Regions from separate parts of the Variovorax sp. SRS16 genome, predicted to be linked through region 1. Evidence: predicted binding sites of a transcription regulator. Region 1 holds the regulator's gene; each other region holds the start of a gene.
What was found. The regulator sigma-54, encoded in region 1, starts transcription at its own class of promoters, with help from an activator protein. The targets are predictions, from matches to a motif close to TGGCANGNAANCTGCTTT.

Region 2: a site for sigma-54 is predicted at 2,120-2,137, ahead of E5P2_RS16285 (CmpA/NrtA family ABC transporter substrate-binding protein). Genes of this name have one in related genera too.
Region 3: a site for sigma-54 is predicted at 2,473-2,490, ahead of E5P2_RS19745 (PQQ-dependent methanol/ethanol family dehydrogenase). Genes of this name have one in related genera too.
Region 4: a site for sigma-54 is predicted at 2,768-2,785, ahead of glnA (type I glutamate--ammonia ligase). Genes of this name have one in related genera too.

What each region holds. Positions count from the first base shown of each region.
Region 1 covers NZ_LR594666.1:5,294,236-5,298,668, forward strand. Annotated here, with positions in the region: gene E5P2_RS25570 (YceI family protein) at 26-643, shown strand; gene E5P2_RS25575 (phospholipase D family protein) at 656-2,254, opposite strand; gene E5P2_RS25580 (RNA polymerase factor sigma-54) at 2,266-3,864, opposite strand; gene lptB (LPS export ABC transporter ATP-binding protein) at 3,878-4,433, opposite strand, start outside.
Region 2 covers NZ_LR594666.1:3,366,620-3,371,052, forward strand. Annotated here, with positions in the region: gene tsaD (tRNA (adenosine(37)-N6)-threonylcarbamoyltransferase complex transferase subunit TsaD) at 1-733, opposite strand, end outside; gene E5P2_RS16280 (nitrate regulatory protein) at 836-2,089, shown strand; gene E5P2_RS16285 (CmpA/NrtA family ABC transporter substrate-binding protein) at 2,324-3,568, shown strand; gene ntrB (nitrate ABC transporter permease) at 3,579-4,433, shown strand, end outside.
Region 3 covers NZ_LR594666.1:4,065,506-4,069,938, reverse strand. Annotated here, with positions in the region: partial or broken gene E5P2_RS19755 (sugar transferase) at 59-316, shown strand; gene E5P2_RS19750 (dipeptidyl-peptidase 5) at 365-2,296, opposite strand; gene E5P2_RS19745 (PQQ-dependent methanol/ethanol family dehydrogenase) at 2,559-4,352, shown strand; gene E5P2_RS19740 (high-potential iron-sulfur protein) at 4,367-4,433, shown strand, end outside.
Region 4 covers NZ_LR594666.1:1,605,182-1,609,614, reverse strand. Annotated here, with positions in the region: gene glnL (nitrogen regulation protein NR(II)) at 1-590, opposite strand, end outside; gene E5P2_RS07760 (hypothetical protein) at 652-1,161, opposite strand; gene glnA (type I glutamate--ammonia ligase) at 1,307-2,722, opposite strand; gene E5P2_RS07750 (competence/damage-inducible protein A) at 2,870-3,670, opposite strand; gene E5P2_RS07745 (EI24 domain-containing protein) at 3,667-4,433, opposite strand, start outside.

The DNA.
Region 1 (4,433 bases):
ATCCAATGCCATGCGAAAGCCCTCCATGAAGCCGTTCATCCTCCTCGCCGCACTGGGTGCCATGGCGACGCTCGCCGCCGCGCAGCAGGCGCCCGAAGCAGCCGCCAAGCCGAGCGGCGGGCCGGTCAAGGGCGGCACCTATGTGGTCGACCCGACCCACACCTTCGTGATGTACGAGATGGGCCACTACGGCACCACCACCAACCGCGGCCGCTTCAGCACCAAGGACGGCTCGGTGAAGATCGACAACAGCGGCACCGGCGGCAAGGTCGACATCACGATGGACATCGCCTCGATCAACACCGGCGTCGACCTGCTCAACCGCCACGTGCTGAGCAAGGACTTCTTCAACGTCGCCGAGTTTCCGACCGGCCGCTTCGTTTCCGACCAGATCGCCTTCAGCGCCGACAAGGTCACCGAGGTGGCCGGCACGCTGACGCTGATGGGCCAGACGCGCCCCGTCACGCTCAAGGCCAGCCGCTTCGGCTGCTACATCAGCCCGCTGATCAACCGGCAGGTGTGCGGCGGCGACTTCGAGACCACGGTGCAGCGCAGCCAGTTCGGCATCCTGTGGGGACTGAACTTCGGCTTCGAGGACAAGGTGCACTTGCTGGTGCAGGTCGAGGCCATCGATATCCAGTAGTCCTACCGAGGGCTACAACAGACTCTCGGGCGCCAGCGGCGCGAGCAGTTCGAGCATCACGCGGTCCCACAGGCGCGCGTCGGGTTCCTGCGTCAGCACCTGCTCGGTGCCGCCGTCGGTGCTGACCCACTCGAGCCGTTCGCTGCTGGGCGTGAAGCGCACGCGGTAGGCGCCCTGCTGCTTCAGCACCTCGATCAGCTTCAGCAGCTGCTGCGCCATCTCGGGGCTGTAGATGATGAGTCCGATCTCGGTGTTGTGCGTGTCCGAGCGCGGGTCGAAGTTCATCGAGCCCAGGAACAGCGTGCGCCCGTCGAAGACAGCCGCCTTCGCGTGCAGCCGACCGACCTGCGAACCGAACAGGCCCAGCCGCACGCTGCGCCGCGTGCGCGCCGAACTGAGCTCGTACAGCTCGGCACCGAGCCGCAGCATGTCGGGCCGATAGCGCCGGTAGCCGGTGTGGACCACGGGCTCGTCGGTGGCCGCCAGCGAGTTGGTGACGACGCTGATCTTCACGCCGCGCCCGCGGATCTCGCGCATCACCTCCAGCCCGGCCTTGCCCGGAATCAGGTAGGGTGACACCAGTGTCACGTCGGAGCGCGAACGCCGCATCTGTTCGACCACGTTGTAGCGCACGCTGTCGACATCGAGCAGCGGCACGCCGCCGTAGGTCACGGGCTTGTCGATGACGCGGTCGGGCGAATCGGCATAGGCCTCGGCAAGGTTCCAGATCAGGTCCAGCTTGCCGGCCTTGATGTCCTCGGGGATCGGGCTGTAGCCGAGCACGTCGTTCGGCGCCGAGGAACGCGGCGCCGGCGTGGTCGCCGGGCCGGTCTTCTCGTCGAAGCTGCGCCGCAACGCGTCGGGCGAAAGGCCGGTCGCGACGACGGTCTGGATCGGCCGCACGTAGTCGCTGTTCCAGTACTGGTCGAACAGACTCGCCAGCCGCGGGATCAGCGCGCCGGCCACGAAGGTGTCGATGTCGAGGAAGTTGGCGCCGGCCGTCTGGGTGAAATACTGGCTGCCGATGTTGCGCCCGCCGGCCACGCCCATCGCGCCGTCGGCGATGAAGAGCTTGTTGTGCATGCGGTGGTTGACGCGGTCGAAGTCGAACAGCGAGGCAGTAAAGCGCTTCACGAGGCTGCCGCGGCCGGCCGGGAAGGGATTGAACAGCCGCAGCTCCACGTTCGGCGTCGCGGCCAGGCCGAGCAGCAGTTCGTCCTCGCCGGAGGTGTAGAGGTCGTCCATCAAGAGGCGCACGCGCACGCCGCGCTCGGCTGCATCGCGCAGCGTTCGCAGGAAATAGCGGCCCGTCTCGTCATCCTCGATCTGGTAGTACTGGACGTCGAGCGTGCGCTCGGCCCGGCGCGCCAGTTCAAGGCGCGTGTTGAGCGCGAAATCGCCGCCGGGCATGAGGCGGAAGCCGCTCAGGTCCGGGTCCGGCGACGAGGCCTGCGCGATGCGGCCGAGCGCGGTGTCGGCCGATGCCGGGACGGCCTTCGAGGGCGTGTGCGCGAACTCCCTCGGCAGCATCGCGCAGCCGCTGGCCAACAGCATCATCAGCGCCGCCAGCCCCAGGCCCAGCCAGCGCGACAGGAACCCCGGGCCGTTCATCGCGTGAACCCCTAGAGGGCCTTGCGCAGATTGGCCGGCGCGATGCGCAGCGCCTCGCGGTACTTGGCCACGGTCCGGCGCGCGCATTCGATGCCCTGCTCCTTGAGCATCTCGGAGACCTGGCTGTCCGACAGCGGCTTTCTCGTGTCCTCGGCGCTCACGAACTGCTTGATCAGCGCGCGCACCGCGGTGCTCGACGCGTTGCCGCCGGTCTCGGTGCCGAGTGCCGAGCCGAAGAAGTACTTGAGCTCGACGGTGCCAAAGGGCGTCGCCATGTACTTGGCGGTGGTCACGCGGCTGATGGTCGACTCGTGCAGGCCGAGCTCGTCGGCGATCTCGCGCAGCACCAGCGGACGCATCGCGAGCTCGCCATGCACGAAGAAGCTCTTCTGCCGCTCGACGATCGCGTTGGACACGCGAAGGATGGTGTCGAAGCGCTGCTGGATGTTCTTGATGAACCAGCGCGCCTCCTGCAAGCGCTGCGACAGCGCCTGGCTGCCCTCGCCCTTGTGCTGCTTGAGCGCGCCGGCGTAGATGTCGTGCACGCGCAGGCGCGGCATGACCTCGGGATTGAGCATGACGCGGAACTTGACGTTCGTGCCTTGGCCGATGCGCGTGACGATCACGTCGGGCACGACGACGTTGCGCTCGACATCGACGAAGCGGCGCCCCGGCTTGGGCTCGAGCCTGGCGATCACCTGCAGCGCGGCACGCACCGTGTCTTCGCTGCTGCGGGTGAGCGTGGCCAGGCGCTTGAAATCGCGCCGCGCGAGCAGCTCCATCGGCTGCTTGCAGACGGCGATCGCGATCTTGCGGATCTGCGCCTCCTGGTCGCCCTCGTTCGCATGCGCCAGCGCGCGCAGCTGGATCGTGAGGCATTCGCCGAGGCTGCGGGCGCCGACGCCGACTGGCTCCAGGCTCTGCAGCAGACCGAGCGCGACCTGGAAGTGGTGCACCAGCTCGTCGAACTGGTCGTTGTCTTCGCCCGCGAGGCCGGAGGCGAGCGCCGGCAGCGAGTCCTCGAGGTAGCCGTCGTCGTTGAGCGACTCGATCAGGAAGCGCAGCGCGGCGCGGTCGTTGTCGTCCAGCCGCAGGCCCAATGCCTGGCGGTGCAGGAAAGATTGCAGCGACTCCTGGCTGCGCGCCAGTTCGGTGGCATCGGCACGCTCGTCGTTGCCGAGGTTGTTGGCGCGCGCGGGCGCGTCGCCGCCCCACTCGCTGTCGTCGGGTGCCACATCGACGGTGCCATCGCCTTCCCAGCCGGGCTCCCCATCCGTGCTGTCGGCCGTGGCCGGCGCGTCGGCTTCGGCCGCGGTGCTCGTGCTGCCGACGCCGGCGTCAGCCAGCGGCGCGGACGGGCCGGACGGCAGCTCGCCGTCGCCCTCGGCCAGGCGATCGTCGTCGCGCACCGGTGCATCGGCCGCGTCGAGCCCGAACTCCTCGCGCTGCGCTTCTTCGGCGGTGCGTTCGAGGAACGGGTTGTCGTCGAGCATCTGCTCGACTTCCTGGCTCAGCTCGAGCGTGGACAGCTGCAGCAGCCGGATCGACTGCTGCAGCTGCGGCGTGAGCGCGAGATGCTGAGAGACTCGAAGCGAGAGACCCTGCTTCATCGGATTGCCGTCCCTACATCCGGAAATGCTCGCCCAGGTACACGCGCCGCACCTCGGCGTTGTCGACGATCTCCGAAGGCGTGCCTTGTGCCAGCACATGCCCGTCGCTGATGATGAACGCGTGATCGCAGATGCCCAGCGTCTCGCGCACGTTGTGATCGGTGATGAGCACGCCGATGCCGCGTTCCTTCAGGAAGCTGATGATGCGCTGGATCTCGATCACGGCGATGGGGTCGATCCCGGCGAAGGGCTCGTCCAGCAGGATGAAGCGCGGCTGCGTGGCGAGGGCGCGCGCGATCTCGACCCGGCGGCGCTCGCCGCCCGACAGGGACAGCGCCGGCGAATCGCGCAGATGGTCGACCCGCAGGTCGGACAGCAGCTCGGCCAGTCGCTCTTCGATGCGCAGCTTGCTCAACGGCAGCGGCCGGCCCTTGTCGTCGGGCTCGCGCTGCAGCTCGAGCACGGCGCGCACGTTTTCCTCGACCGTGAGCTTGCGGAAGATCGAGGCTTCCTGCGGCAGGTAGCTCAGGCCCATGCGGGCGCGGCGGTGGATCGGCATGTGCGCGATC
Region 2 (4,433 bases), 1.9 Mb from region 1:
GCGTCGATGCGGCGAGATCGGCCTTGCGGGCTTCGAGCTCGCTGCCGAGCTTCTTCGCCTGCGTGAGCACGGCCGTCTTCAGGCCGGCGAAGGAAAAGTCGAGGTCGCCGCTGTGCAGCAGCGGCCGTGGCAGCTTGAACGCCGTGGCGTCGCCCTGCTCCGCCAGCTTGGCCAGCCACGGGCCGCCGGGATAAGGCAGGCCCATCAGCTTCGCGCTCTTGTCGAAGGCTTCGCCGGCCGCGTCGTCGATGCTTTCGCCGAGCAGCATGTAGCGGCCCACGCCATCGACGCGCATCAGTTGCGTGTGCCCGCCCGACACCAGCAGTGCGACGAAGGGAAATTCGGGCGGATCCGCGCTCAGGAACGGCGACAGCAGATGCCCTTCGAGGTGATGCACGCCGAGCACCGGCCGGCCCAGTGCAGCACCCAGCGCGCAGGCCACGCCGGCGCCCACCAGCAGCGCGCCCGCCAGGCCCGGCCCGCGCGTGTACGCGACCACGTCGACCTCGGCCAGCGTTCGGCCGGCTTCGTCGAACACCGCCTGCGCGAGCGGCAGCACGCGGCGGATGTGGTCGCGGCTGGCCAGTTCAGGCACCACGCCGCCATAGGCCTGGTGCATGGCGATCTGGCTGTGCAGCGCGTGCGCGGCCAGACGCGGCAGGCCGCTGGCACCGGCTTCCACCAGGGCCACGCCGGTTTCGTCGCACGACGATTCGATTCCCAGAACGAGCATGCGGCGAGTGTAGGGGGCGCCCGTTTTCGGGGCACGAATGTTGCTCCATGCCCCTATGCCCTCCTCCCGGACCCGCGATCCGCGCCCCTGCAGCGCCCGACGATGAAATCCGGCCCGAATTTCCTGATGGCCGCGCTGCGCTGCGAGATCGACGCGCTGGAGCAGCTCGCACGCACCAGCGAACTGGTCGGCGCCATCGGCCGGCTGGTCCATGCGCTGCAACGCGAGCGCGGGCTGTCGAACCTGCTGCTGGGTTCGCGCGGCCAGGGCTTCGCGGTCCAACGCAGTGCGCAAGTCGTCGAATGCGTGCGGATGGAGCGGGCGGTGCGCACCGGTTTCGATCGGCTCGAAACGGACGCCGGCCGCATCGGCAACGGCGCCCGCCTCTTCAGCCGCATCGCCTGGGTGCTGCCCGGCTTGGACGCCCTGCCCGCGCTGCGCGGCCGCATCGGTGCGACGGAGATCGATGCCGCGCAGGCCACCGCGGCTTTCGTCAAGCTGATCGCCGGGCTGCTCGCGGTCGTGTTCGAGGCGGCCGACGGCGCGACCTCGCCGGAGATCTCGCGCCTGCTGGTCGCGATGTTCAACTTCATGCAGGGCAAGGAATTCGCGGGCCAGGAACGCGCCTGCGGCGCCGCGGCCTTCGCCTCGGGCCACAACGACAGCGCGCGGCAGCAGCACTGGCTGCACCTGATCGAGTCGCAGGAACGCTGCTTCCAGGTTTTCGCCGAGTTCACGGCTTCGCACCCGGGCGAACTCCGGCCCACCGACCGGCCTGCCCTGCAGTTCGCCGAGCTGGAGCGCTTTCGCCGCATCGCCTGCGCGGCGCCCGCGGGCGTGGCGCTCGACACGGGCCTGAGCCAGGCCTGGTTCGACTGCTCGACGCACCGCATCGATGCGATGAAGGATGTCGAAGACCGCCTGGCCGCCGACCTGCGGCAGCTGTGCGCGCAGAAGACCGCGCAGGCGCGCGCGGACCTGCAGGTGCACGAGGCGCTGCTGGCCCGGCTGGTGGGCGACGCGGATGCGCCGGCCGACCTGTTCTTCGGCGATGCGGCCGCGTCGCCGCCGTCGGCGGGCACGACCGTCTACGGGCGGCAGCTCGAACGCTCGATCCTCGAGATCGTGCAGGAGCAATCGCATCGGCTGCAGGCGATGAGCGACGAGCTCGACACCGTGCGCGCCGCCCTCAACGAGCGCAAGCTGGTCGAGCGCGCCAAGGGACTGCTGATGGCGCACCGCCGCCTGAGCGAGGAAGAGGCGCACAAGATGCTGCGCCGGACCGCGATGAACCAGGGCCGTCGGCTGGTCGAAGTGGCGGAGTCCGTACTTTCAATGGCCGAATACCTGGAATGACTGAAATGGTGCACGAACGTGCGCTTCGGCTGGCACGCAGCTTGCAATCCCGAGAGCCATAGACCGACGAAGGTCTTCAGACAGGCGGCATCCAACGACGGGTGCGGCCCATCGACCGGACAAAGGCGTCCCCATCCCGCAAGGGCTCGTCATCGAGCGAGCCCCGGCGTGATGAGGACGCCTTTTCGTTTTGCGCTTTCGTGATGTGTCCCTTTCCTTTTCGGAGTTCGTCCCATGACCGATTCGTTGAAACCCGCACTGAGCCGCCGCCGCATCCTGCAAGCTGCGGCCGCGGGCGTCGCCGGCCTCGACCCCGCGCTGCGCGCAGCCGTCTGGGCCCAGGGCTCGGACAAGCCCGAGAAGGAAGAGGTGAAGATCGGCTTCATCCCGCTGACCGACTGCGCCAGCGTCGTGATGGCCTCCGTGCTGGGCTTCGACAGGAAGTACGGCGTCAAGATCGTGCCCAGCAAGGAAGCCAGCTGGGCCGGCGTGCGCGACAAGCTGGTCAATGGCGAGCTCGACATGTCGCATGTGCTCTACGGCCTCGTCTACGGCGTGCACGTGGGCGTGGGCGGGCCGAAGAAGGACATGGCCGTGCTGATGGGCCTGAACCGCAACGGCCAGGCGATCACGCTCTCGAAGGCGCTGGCCGACAAGGGCGCGGTCGATGCGCCGTCGCTGGCCAGGGTGATGGCGAAGGACAAGCGCGAATACACCTTCGCCGGCACCTTCCCGACCAGCACCCACACGATGTGGCTCAACTACTGGCTGGCCACGGCCGACATCAGCCCGGTGAAGGACGCCAAGGTGATCGTCGTGCCGCCGCCGCAGATGGTGGCCAACATGCGCGTCGGCAACATGGACGGCTTCTGCGTCGGCGAGCCCTGGGGCCAGCGCGCCATCATGGACAGGATCGGCGTCACCGCGATCACCACGCAGGACATCTGGAAGGACCATCCCGAGAAGGTGCTCGGCACGCGCGCCGAGTTCGTCAAGGCCAACCCGAACACCTGCCGAGCCGTGATGATGGCCGTGCTCGAAGCCGGCAGGTGGATCGACGCCAACCTGCAGAACAAGAACAGGATGGCCGACGTGGTGGCCGAGAAGTCGTACATCAACACCAGCGTCGATGCGATCAACCAGCGCATCCTCGGGCGCTACGACAACGGCATGGGCAAGACCTGGGACGACCCCAACCACATGAAGTTCTTCGACGACGGCGCGGTCAACTTTCCGTACCTGTCCGACGGCATGTGGTTCCTGACCCAGCACAAGCGCTGGGGCCTCCTGAAGGAGCACCCGGACTACCTCGCGGTGGCCAGGCAGATCAACCAGATCGACCTCTACAAGGAGGTCGCCGGCGCGATGAAGGTCGGCGTGCCGAAGGATCCGCTGCGCACCAGCAAGCTGTTCGACGGCGTGGTGTGGGACGGCAAGGATCCGAAGAAGTACGCCGATTCATTCAAGGTCCATGCCTGAGGAGCCCGCCATGGTCAGTGCCGTCTTCCATGCCCCGCCCCTCGATGCCGGCCAGCCCAGGCCGGTCGCGGCCAAGAGCGCCGTGCCGGTGCGCCCGATGATGTCCGCCGCGCCGCAGCAGGCCGCGAACGAAACCGTGGCGCGCACACCGCGCGACTTCAACCTGCTGTGGCAGCGCGTGCTGCCGCCGCTGCTCGGCTTCGCGCTGCTGGTCCTGGTCTGGGAACTGGTGGCGATGAAGAGCAGCAACGGCTTCCCGTCGCCGCTGCAGACCTGGAAGGAAGCGCTGGTCGTGTTCAGCGATCCGTTCTACAGCAACGGACCCAACGACCAGGGCGTGGGCTGGAACGTGCTCTCGTCATTGCGGCGTGTGGCGCTCGGCTTCGGCCTGGCGGCGGCGGTCGGCATCCCGGCCGGCTTCGCGATCGGGCGCTTCGACTTTCTCGGGCGCATGTTCAATCCGCTCATCAGCCTGCTGCGGCCGGTCTCGCCGCTGGCCTGGCTGCCGATCGGCCTGCTGGTCTTCAAGGGCGCGAATCCCGCGGCCATCTGGACCCTCTTCATCTGCTCGATCTGGCCGATGATCATCAACACGGCCGTCGGCGTGCAGCGCGTGCCCGGCGACTACATGAACGTCGCCCGCGTGCTGAATCTTTCCGAATGGAAGATCCTCACGCGCATCCTGTTTCCCGCCGTGCTGCCCTACATGCTGACCGGCGTGCGGCTGGCCGTCGGCACCGCGTGGCTGGTGATCGTCGCGGCCGAGATGCTGACCGGCGGCGTCGGCATCGGCTTCTGGGTCTGGGACGAGTGGAACAACCTCAACGTCGCCCACATCATCATCGCGATCTTCGTCATCGGCATC
Region 3 (4,433 bases), 1.2 Mb from region 1:
CCATTTCTTCCGTTGCATTGCCGCCGGCGGCGGCCGCGGCGAGGCGCCTGCGCATGGCTTGATGGAATACCTGCCCTTGTATTCGCCCGCGCAGCGTCGGCGCCACGAACTGCGTCCGGGCATCACCGGACGGGCCCAGGTCCATGGCCGCAACGCCCTGGCGTGGAAGGACAGCGACGTCTGGTACGTGGATCACCGTTCGATCTGGCTCGATCTCCGGATCCTGTGGCTCACCGTTCGAAAGGTGTGCGTGCGGGATGCCATCCATGCGGCTGGCGAGGCAACGATGACGAAATTCACGGGCGATCAGGCCTGAGAGGGGGCTCTGTTTCCGCGCTGCCATCTGCCTTTGGCGCGGCGTGCATCACCTCCATGCCAGCGCAGCGTAGAAATAGAGTTCCGCATCCAATGCCCATTGGATGTGGGTGGCCTGCCTGAACCCGTGCTGTTCTCCGGCGAAGAGCAGGTACAGCGCGGAGATGCCTCGCCGGCGCAGGGCCGCGACCATCTCCTCGGTCTGGCTGGGCGGCACGATCCTGTCTTCCGTGCCTTGAAAGAAGGCGACCGGCGCGCCGATCCTGCCGGCGTTGCGAACCGGCGAGCGGTCGATGTACGTCTGACGACCGGCGTCCGAATACGGTGCGATCAACCAATCCATGTACCTGGACTCGAACTTGTGCGTGTCGCGTGCCAGCGCCTCGGGGTCGCTCACGCCATAGTGGCTTGCGCCGGCGCGAAAAAGCCCTCGAAGCGCCGGGTCTGCATGCGTGAGGCAGCTCAGCGCGGTGAAGCCGCCGGCACTGCCGCCGGTGATCACCATGCGTGCCGCATCCACCAGCCCGTTCGCGACGAGATACGACGCGGCCGCGCCGCAGTCCCGTGCATCGACGATGCCCCACATGCGATGAAGCCGGTTGCGATAGGCGCGCCCGTAGCCCGTGCTGCCGCCATAGTCCACGTCGACGACGGCGATGCCGCGGCTGGTCCAGAACTGCGTGCGCAGGTCGAGGCTCCTGGAGGCGGACGAGGTGGGGCCGCCGTGGCACTTGACCAGCAAGGGCGGCAGCGATCCCGGCGGGCCTTGGCAGTCGGCGTTGGCCGGCGGATAGAACAGCGCGAAGGCGGTTTCGCCCGGCGATGTGGGGAACTCGATCAACCGGGGCGTCGAGATGTATTCGCGCAGGGTCGGGTCGTCGGCCATGGCCGTGGTGTTCCGGACGATCGCAGCATGCCCCGACGCCGCATCCAGAACGACGACCGCGCCTGCCACGGTGGGGCTGCCGGCCTTGAACGCGATCGTGCCGGCACTCGCCCTCACCGAGGAAAACTCCGTGAACGGCAGATCGAACGGCGTCAGCGCGCCGCCATGCAGGTCCAGCAGTGCGAGCTTGCCGCTGCCGTCCTCGGTGTACGTGCACACCAGTTGGTGCGCCGACACGAACGCATACGTCGACATGCCGAAACCCCATTGAGCCCGGCCGAACTCCGCGGTCCTGGGACACAGGTTGACGGCGGTGCCGCTCGCTTCGCGCCGATAGATGTTCCACCAGCCCGAACGGTCCGAGACATAGTGGAGCAGGCCATCGGGCGACCACTCCGGCTGGAACACCGATTCGCCTGGGCCGCCCGCCACCATGACCGCATTCGTGACCGCCGCGCCGTCGAACTCGCCGACCCACAGTTGGGTGGCGGTCCATGGCATGTCGGGATGGTCCCAGGCCAGCCACGCAAGCAGCCGGCCATCCGGGCTCAGCCGAGGGGAGGCATAGAAGTCGCTTCCTTGCACGAGCACCGATTCGCCGCCGGCCGGACCCAGGCCCAGCGCGACGAGGGTGTTGGCGGCCTCGGCGCCAGGCGTCCGATGGTCCTCGCGGATGCCGATCCAGAGAAGGCGCGCGGCGTCGATCTGCCCATCGGCGTAGCGCAGCACGGCATCGTTCGACGCCGGCGCCAGGGTCAATGGTGTCGGCACGCCCGAGCCGTCGAGCCGGTAAAGACGTTGATCGGCGAAGTTCGAAAAGTACACCGCACCGGCCGCCAGCGAGACGGCGCCGCCGCCGTATTCGTGCACCCGCGTGCGGGCGGAAAAAGGCCGTGGCGTGACATCGACGCCCGCGCCGTCGTCACCCAGGCGAACCAGCACATGGCGGCCGGCCTCCAGCGGCCTGCCTTCGATCCAGTAGACGACGCCCTCGTGGAGGAGCACGTCGATCAGCGTGGTCTGGGCCGTCGCCACCCGCTCGGACGTGATGGGCGATGGCCAGGCGCCGAAAGGGGCGGTGATCGAAGGGGGCATGGGTGAGACCTCGCGGGGTAGGGATCGCCCGCCGATTGTCACTGTGGCGAGATGCCACGATCGCCGCCGCGCCTGCTGTTCAACCTTGTAGCAGTCCAACGGGAAAACCCGCACGCCATCGCGCGACACATGCCCGCTATTGCCACAACGCGGTTGCCGGCAGCGGCTTCGGCGCGTGGCACGGACATTGCCCCTCTGCATGGTGATGGGCGTGCTCACAGGGGCGCGTCCGAACCGCGATATCCATCCACGAGGAGACACCATGCAATTGAAGCTCTTGACCGCTCTTATTTCCATCGGCCTGGCGGCGGCTGCGGCCGACGCACAGGTCACGGACAAGATGATCCAGTCCGAGGCCACGGCCAGCGGCAACATCCTGACCTGGGGCGTCAATACCCAGGGGCAGCGCTATTCGCCGCTGAAGCAGGTCAACACCGCCACGGTCGCCAGGCTGGCGCCGGTGTGGGCCTTCTCGTTCGGCGGCGAGAAGCAGCGCGGGCAGGAGTCGCAGCCCGTCATCAGCAACGGCAAGATGTTCGTCACCGCGTCGTACTCGCGCATCTTCGCGCTCGATGCCACCACCGGCAAGAAGCTGTGGAAGTACGAGCATCGTCTGCCCGAAGGCATCATGCCGTGCTGCGACGTGGTCAACCGCGGCGCGGCGCTGTACGACAACCTGGTGATCTTCGCCACGCTCGACGCCCAGCTCGTGGCGCTCGACCAGAACACCGGCGACGTGGTCTGGAAGGAAAAGATCGACGACTACGCGGCAGGCTACTCGGCCACGGCCGCGCCGATCATCGCCAACGGCGTGATGCTGACCGGCGTGTCCGGCGGCGAGTTCGGCGTGGTCGGCCGCGTCGAGGCACGCGACCCCAAGACGGGCAAGCTGCTGTGGACACGGCCCACGGTCGAAGGCCACATGGGCTACACCTACGACAAGGACGGCAACAAGAAGGAGAACGGCATCTCGGGCACCGCCAACAAGAGCTGGCCCGGCGATCTCTGGAAGACGGGCGGAGCGGCCACCTGGCTCGGCGGCACCTTCGATCCGAAGACCGGCCTGGCCTACTTCGGCACCGGCAATCCGGCGCCGTGGAACAGCCATCTGCGCCAGGGCGACAACCTCTATTCGTGCTCCACCGTGGCGATCGACGTGAAGACGGGCCAGATCAAGTGGCACTACCAGGGCACGCCCAACGACAGCTGGGACTTCGACGGCGTCAACGAGTTCGTCACCTTCGACATGGACGGCAAGCGCGTCGGCGGCAAGGCGGATCGCAACGGCTTCTTCTACGTGAACGATGCGACCACGGGCCAGCTGCTCAATGCGTTTCCCTTCGTCAAGAAAATCACCTGGGCCAGCAGCATCGACCTGAAGACCGGCCGCCCCAACTTCATCGCGGACAACCGGCCCGGCGATCCGACCGCCGGTGCCGACGGCAAGAAGGGCAGCTCCGTCTTCGCCGCGCCGGGCTTCCTCGGCGGCAAGAACCAGATGCCGATGGCCTACAGCCCCGACACCAAGATGTTCTACGTGCCCGCCAACGAATGGGGCATGGACATCTGGAACGAGCCGGTCGCCTACAAGAAGGGCGCGGCCTACCTGGGTGCCGGCTTCACGATCAAGCCGCTCAACGACGACTACATCGGCGCGCTGCGCGCGATCGATCCGAAGACCGGCAAGATCGCCTGGGAAGTGAAGAACGGCGCGCCGCTGTGGGGCGGCGTGCTGACCACCGGCGGCAACCTGGTGTTCTGGGGCACGCCCGAAGGCTACCTGAAGGCCGCCGACGCGAAGACGGGCAAGGTGGTGTGGGAGTTCCAGACCGGCTCCGGCGTCGTGGCGCCGCCCATCACCTGGCAGCAGGGCGGCGAGCAGTACGTGGGCGTGGTGTCGGGCTGGGGCGGCGCGGTGCCGCTGTGGGGCGGCGAGGTGGCCAAGAAGGTCAACCTCCTGGAGCAGGGCGGCATGGTGTGGGTCTTCAAGATCCCCTCCGGCGGCAATGCGCCGCGCACGGCCAAGGCCGCGGACGCCAAGGTCGCCTCCAACTGACCGGGGCAGGCGCCATGGAAAAGGGCAAGGAAGGCGTGGCCGTCGAGGCCACGAGGAGAGCGCTTGTCGGTCGCATGGTCG
Region 4 (4,433 bases), 3.7 Mb from region 1:
GGCCGGCGGTGCGGCGCCAGCAGGCGATCGACCAAAGTCTGCAGCCGATCGGCTTCATGGATGATGACCTGCGTGTATTCGATGAGGTCGCGCGACTCGACTTCCATCTGCAGCAGCTGCGCCGCGCCGCGGATGCCGCCGAGCGGATTCTTGATCTCGTGCGCGAGGTTGCGGATCAGCTCCTTGTTGGCTTGCGCCTGATCGAGCAGCCGCTCCTCGCGGTCCTGCCGCGCCTGCTGCTCGAGCGCCGACATCTCGATGATCAGCTCGCCGGGCCGGTCGCTCTGCGCGAGTGTCACCAGCACCGGCATCAGGTCATGGTTGACGCGGCGCAGCAGCGCTTCGTAGCGCAGCGTCGCGAAGTCGTTGCTGCGCGCACCCTCGATGGCGGTGCGCAGCACGTGCGGCTCGTGGAAGCAGGCGCCGAACTGCGAGCCCTCGAGCGTTCGGCGGGAGGTGCCGAGCGCATCCTCGAGGCCCGAGTTGGCGAACAGCACGGAGCCGTCCATGCGGACCACCGCAATCAGCGTGGACAGCAGATCGAAGGACTGGAAGCGCTTGCCGGCGCCCGCGGGCTTGCCGAAGGCCATGCGCTCAGGCCGCCGTCGGGCGAATGGCCGGCAAGTGCAATGCCGAAGAAGACAGTGCCATTCAGGGACTGGACGGCTGCGGCGGCAGGCGACCGAGCTCGCGGCGGATGCCCGCGATGTCGCTCTCGTTGCGCGCGATCTCGGCCTTCATGTCGGCCACGCGGTCGAGATACTTCTGGTAGTTCTTGCTCTCGCTGCCCTGCTTTTCGGGCTCGCCATTGTTGTAGTCTTTCTGAAGCTGAGCCTGGCGGTCTTCCGCCTTCTTGAGTTCGGACTGCAGCACCGAACGGGCCTCGCCGTCGCGCGCACGCTGGTCGGCGCTGTCGACCCGGGGACTGCCGGCCGGCGCCCGAACCGTACCACCCCCGGACGCCGCAGCGGCCGCGGGACGGGTGCCCTGCACCACGGTGACGTTGCCGCCTTCCATCACCTTGCAGCCGCGCTGCTGGGCGACGGTCGCGTTGTTGGTGTATTCGTTGCCGCAGCGCCAGACACGCTCCTGTGCCTGGGCCTGAACGTGCACGCCGGCTGCCGCGAAGGCGGCCAGCAGGAAAGCGGGAAGTGTCTTCATGGTCATGGATCTGGGTAGCACGGCAAATCGGCATTCTCGTTGCAATTCGAAGCAGCAAGCACGCCGAGGTTCCCGACCAAAGAAAAAGGACGGCAGTGCCGTCCTTTTTAACGCAATCGCGCGCGAAGCCCGGGGGCGAGCAACGTTACAAGGAGTAGTACATGTCGAACTCGACCGGGTGCGTCGCCATCCGGAAGCGGGTGACTTCCTGCATCTTGAGATCGATGTAGGCATCGATGTAAGCATCGGTGAACACGCCGCCCTTGGTCAGGAAGGCACGGTCCTTGTCGAGATACTCCAGCGCCTGGTCGAGGCTGTGGCACACGGTCGGGATCAGCGCGTCTTCTTCCGGCGGCAGGTGGTAGAGGTCCTTGCTGGCCGCTTCGCCCGGATGGATCTTGTTCTCGACGCCGTCGAGACCGGCCATCAACAGGGCCGCGAAGCCCAGGTACGGGTTCATCAGCGGATCGGGGAAGCGCGCTTCGACGCGACGGCCCTTCGGGTTCGCGACGAACGGAATGCGGATCGACGCGGAACGGTTCTTGGCCGAGTAGGCCAGCTTCACCGGCGCCTCGAAGCCGGGCACCAGGCGCTTGTAGCTGTTGGTGCCGGGGTTCGTGATGGCGTTCAGCGCACGGGCATGCTTGATGATGCCGCCGATGTAGTGCAGCGCGAAATCGCTCAGGCCCGCGTAGCCGTCGCCGGCGAACAGGTTCTTGCCGTCCTTCCAGACCGACTGGTGCACGTGCATGCCGGAGCCGTTGTCGCCGACGATCGGCTTGGGCATGAAGGTCGCAGTCTTGCCGTAGGCGTGGGCCACGTTGTGGATCACGTACTTCTGCAGCTGGATCCAGTCGGCGCGCTGGATCAGCGTGCTGAACTTGGTGCCGAGTTCCATCTGGCCCGCGTTGGCCACTTCGTGGTGGTGCACTTCGACCGGGATGCCCAGCGATTCGAGCACCAGGCACATCTCGGAGCGCATGTCCTGGAAGCTGTCGACCGGCGGCACCGGGAAGTAGCCGCCCTTGGTGGCGGGACGGTGACCGGTGTTGCCGTGCTCGAACTCCTTGCCGGTGTTCCACGAGGCTTCCTCGGATTCGATCTTGACGAAGCAGCCGGACATGTCGTTCTGCCAGCGCACGCCGTCGAACACGAAGAATTCGGGCTCCGGACCGAAGAACGCGGTGTCGCCCAGGCCGGATGCCTTCATGTACGCCTCGGCGCGCTTGGCCAGGGAACGCGGGTCGCGCTCGTAGGGCTTGCCGTCCGACGGATCGACCACGTCGCAGGTCAGGATCAGCGTGGTCTCTTCGAAGAAGGGATCGATGTTGGCCGTGTTGGGGTCGGGCATGAGCTGCATGTCCGAGGCTTCGATGCCCTTCCATCCGGCGATCGACGAGCCGTCGAAGGCATGGCCGTCGGTGAACTTGCCTTCGTCGAACGCCGAGACCGGCACGGTCACGTGCTGCTCCTTGCCGCGGGTGTCGGTGAATCGGAAGTCGACGAACTTGACCTCGTTTTCCTTCACGAGTTTGAGTACATCGGCGACGGTCTTTGCCATCAGGTTTCTCCTGGTTTGGATAGTGGTTGGAAGTACGGAATCGGGAATGCAGTTTCTATGCCATTGCGGGCGCGCGCGGAACACGCGCTGGGCACCCCCGGGGCGGCCGTCAGTCGGCATTTTGCAGCCAAAATGGTGCGCACCAAGTTAGCGCACCAATTCGGGGCCAAGCTTTGCCTTAAAGCCGTGCAGTCCCTCGATCAGCGCCGCATAGGCGGACTCGATGCGATCGGCCGGGCCCTTGACGCCGAGCTCGATGTGGCGGCCGTGCACGGCATGGTCCACGCTCGGCAGGCTGAACACCTTGATGCCCGGATGCGCATGCTCGACGGCTTCCATGAGCGGCGTCAGCGCCGCCTCCATGGCGCCATAGACGATCACGGATTTTTCGACCGCCAGGCCGCGCGCGAAGAGCTCGGTGTACTGCGTGTCGAGCACCGATTCGATCATCGGCCAGGCCATGACCGGAAAGCCCGGCACGAAATGCACATGCCCGACGCTGAAGCCCGGAATCTTGTTGTAGGGGTTGCGGATGATCGTCGCGCCCTGCGGAAACACGCCCATGTTGAGGCGATGGATGTTGTCCGGACGGTTCGCCTCGTAGGCGGTGCCTTGCTCGCGTGCCGTGTCCTGCATGCGCTCGCGAATCAGCAGCTCGGCTTCGGGATGCAGGGCCAGCGGAACCCGCAGCGCCTTGGCGGCGCACTGGCGGGTGTGGTCGTCCGGGGTGGCGCCGATGCCACCGGTGGAAAACACGATGTCGCCCGACGCGAAGGCCCGCTCCAGCGCGGCCGTGATGCGTGTGGGCACGTCGCCGACGTATTCGGCCCAGGCCAGCTCGAGGCCGCGCGCGGCGAGCAGTTCGATCACCTTGGGCATGTGCTTGTCGGCACGCTTGCCGGAGAGGATTTCGTCGCCGACGACGATCAGACCGAATGCACGGGTCATGGCGCGCCCCATTGAGTGGCGGTCGCGCGGGCATCCGCCAGCTCGACCGCAGAAGTTGAAACGGCTGCGGCCGCGCGCTGCGCCCGCAGTTGCGCCAGCGCGTCGAGGCAATAGTGCCCGAACCAGAGCGCCGAGAATGCGAACACGAGCGTGTAGATCCAGATCGCGAGCGGCACGAGGACGAAGAAAGCCGCGGCGAACAGCAGCCCCGACGCCCAGACGATGCTGGGCGCCGCGCCCAGATAGCCGCACAGCACGCCGATGCCCAGCAGCGGCAGCCGATGCACCCGCAGGAGCACGTCGCGCTCCTCCGGGCTCGCGTGGCCGGACAGCGCATCGAAGCTCATCACGCGGTAGGTCAGCCAACCCCAGATCAGTGGCGGAAGGACCAGCACCAGCGGCGGGATGAGCCAGAGCGGCATCGACACGACCAGGGCGAGCAGCGCCAGCACCGTGAGGCCGAGCGATCGGGCGACGGCGCCGATGAAGGACGCGCCCCGCTTCTGTTCCAGGGTCGGGAAGCGCCGTTCGGCCACCAGGCGCGTCAAGGCCGGCGCCATGAACCCGGCGACCACCAGCAGTGCCACCACCACCAGCACCGGCGTGGCCGCGACCACCACCACCAATGGGGCGAGTGCGGCCGTCACGTTGCCCGAGAACAGGCGTCCCATCCAGCCCCAGAAGCTCGACAGCAGGGGCCACGCATCCAGCGCGCCGCGCGTCCAGCTCACCGCCGCATCCCAATAGAAATAGCCGAAGATCG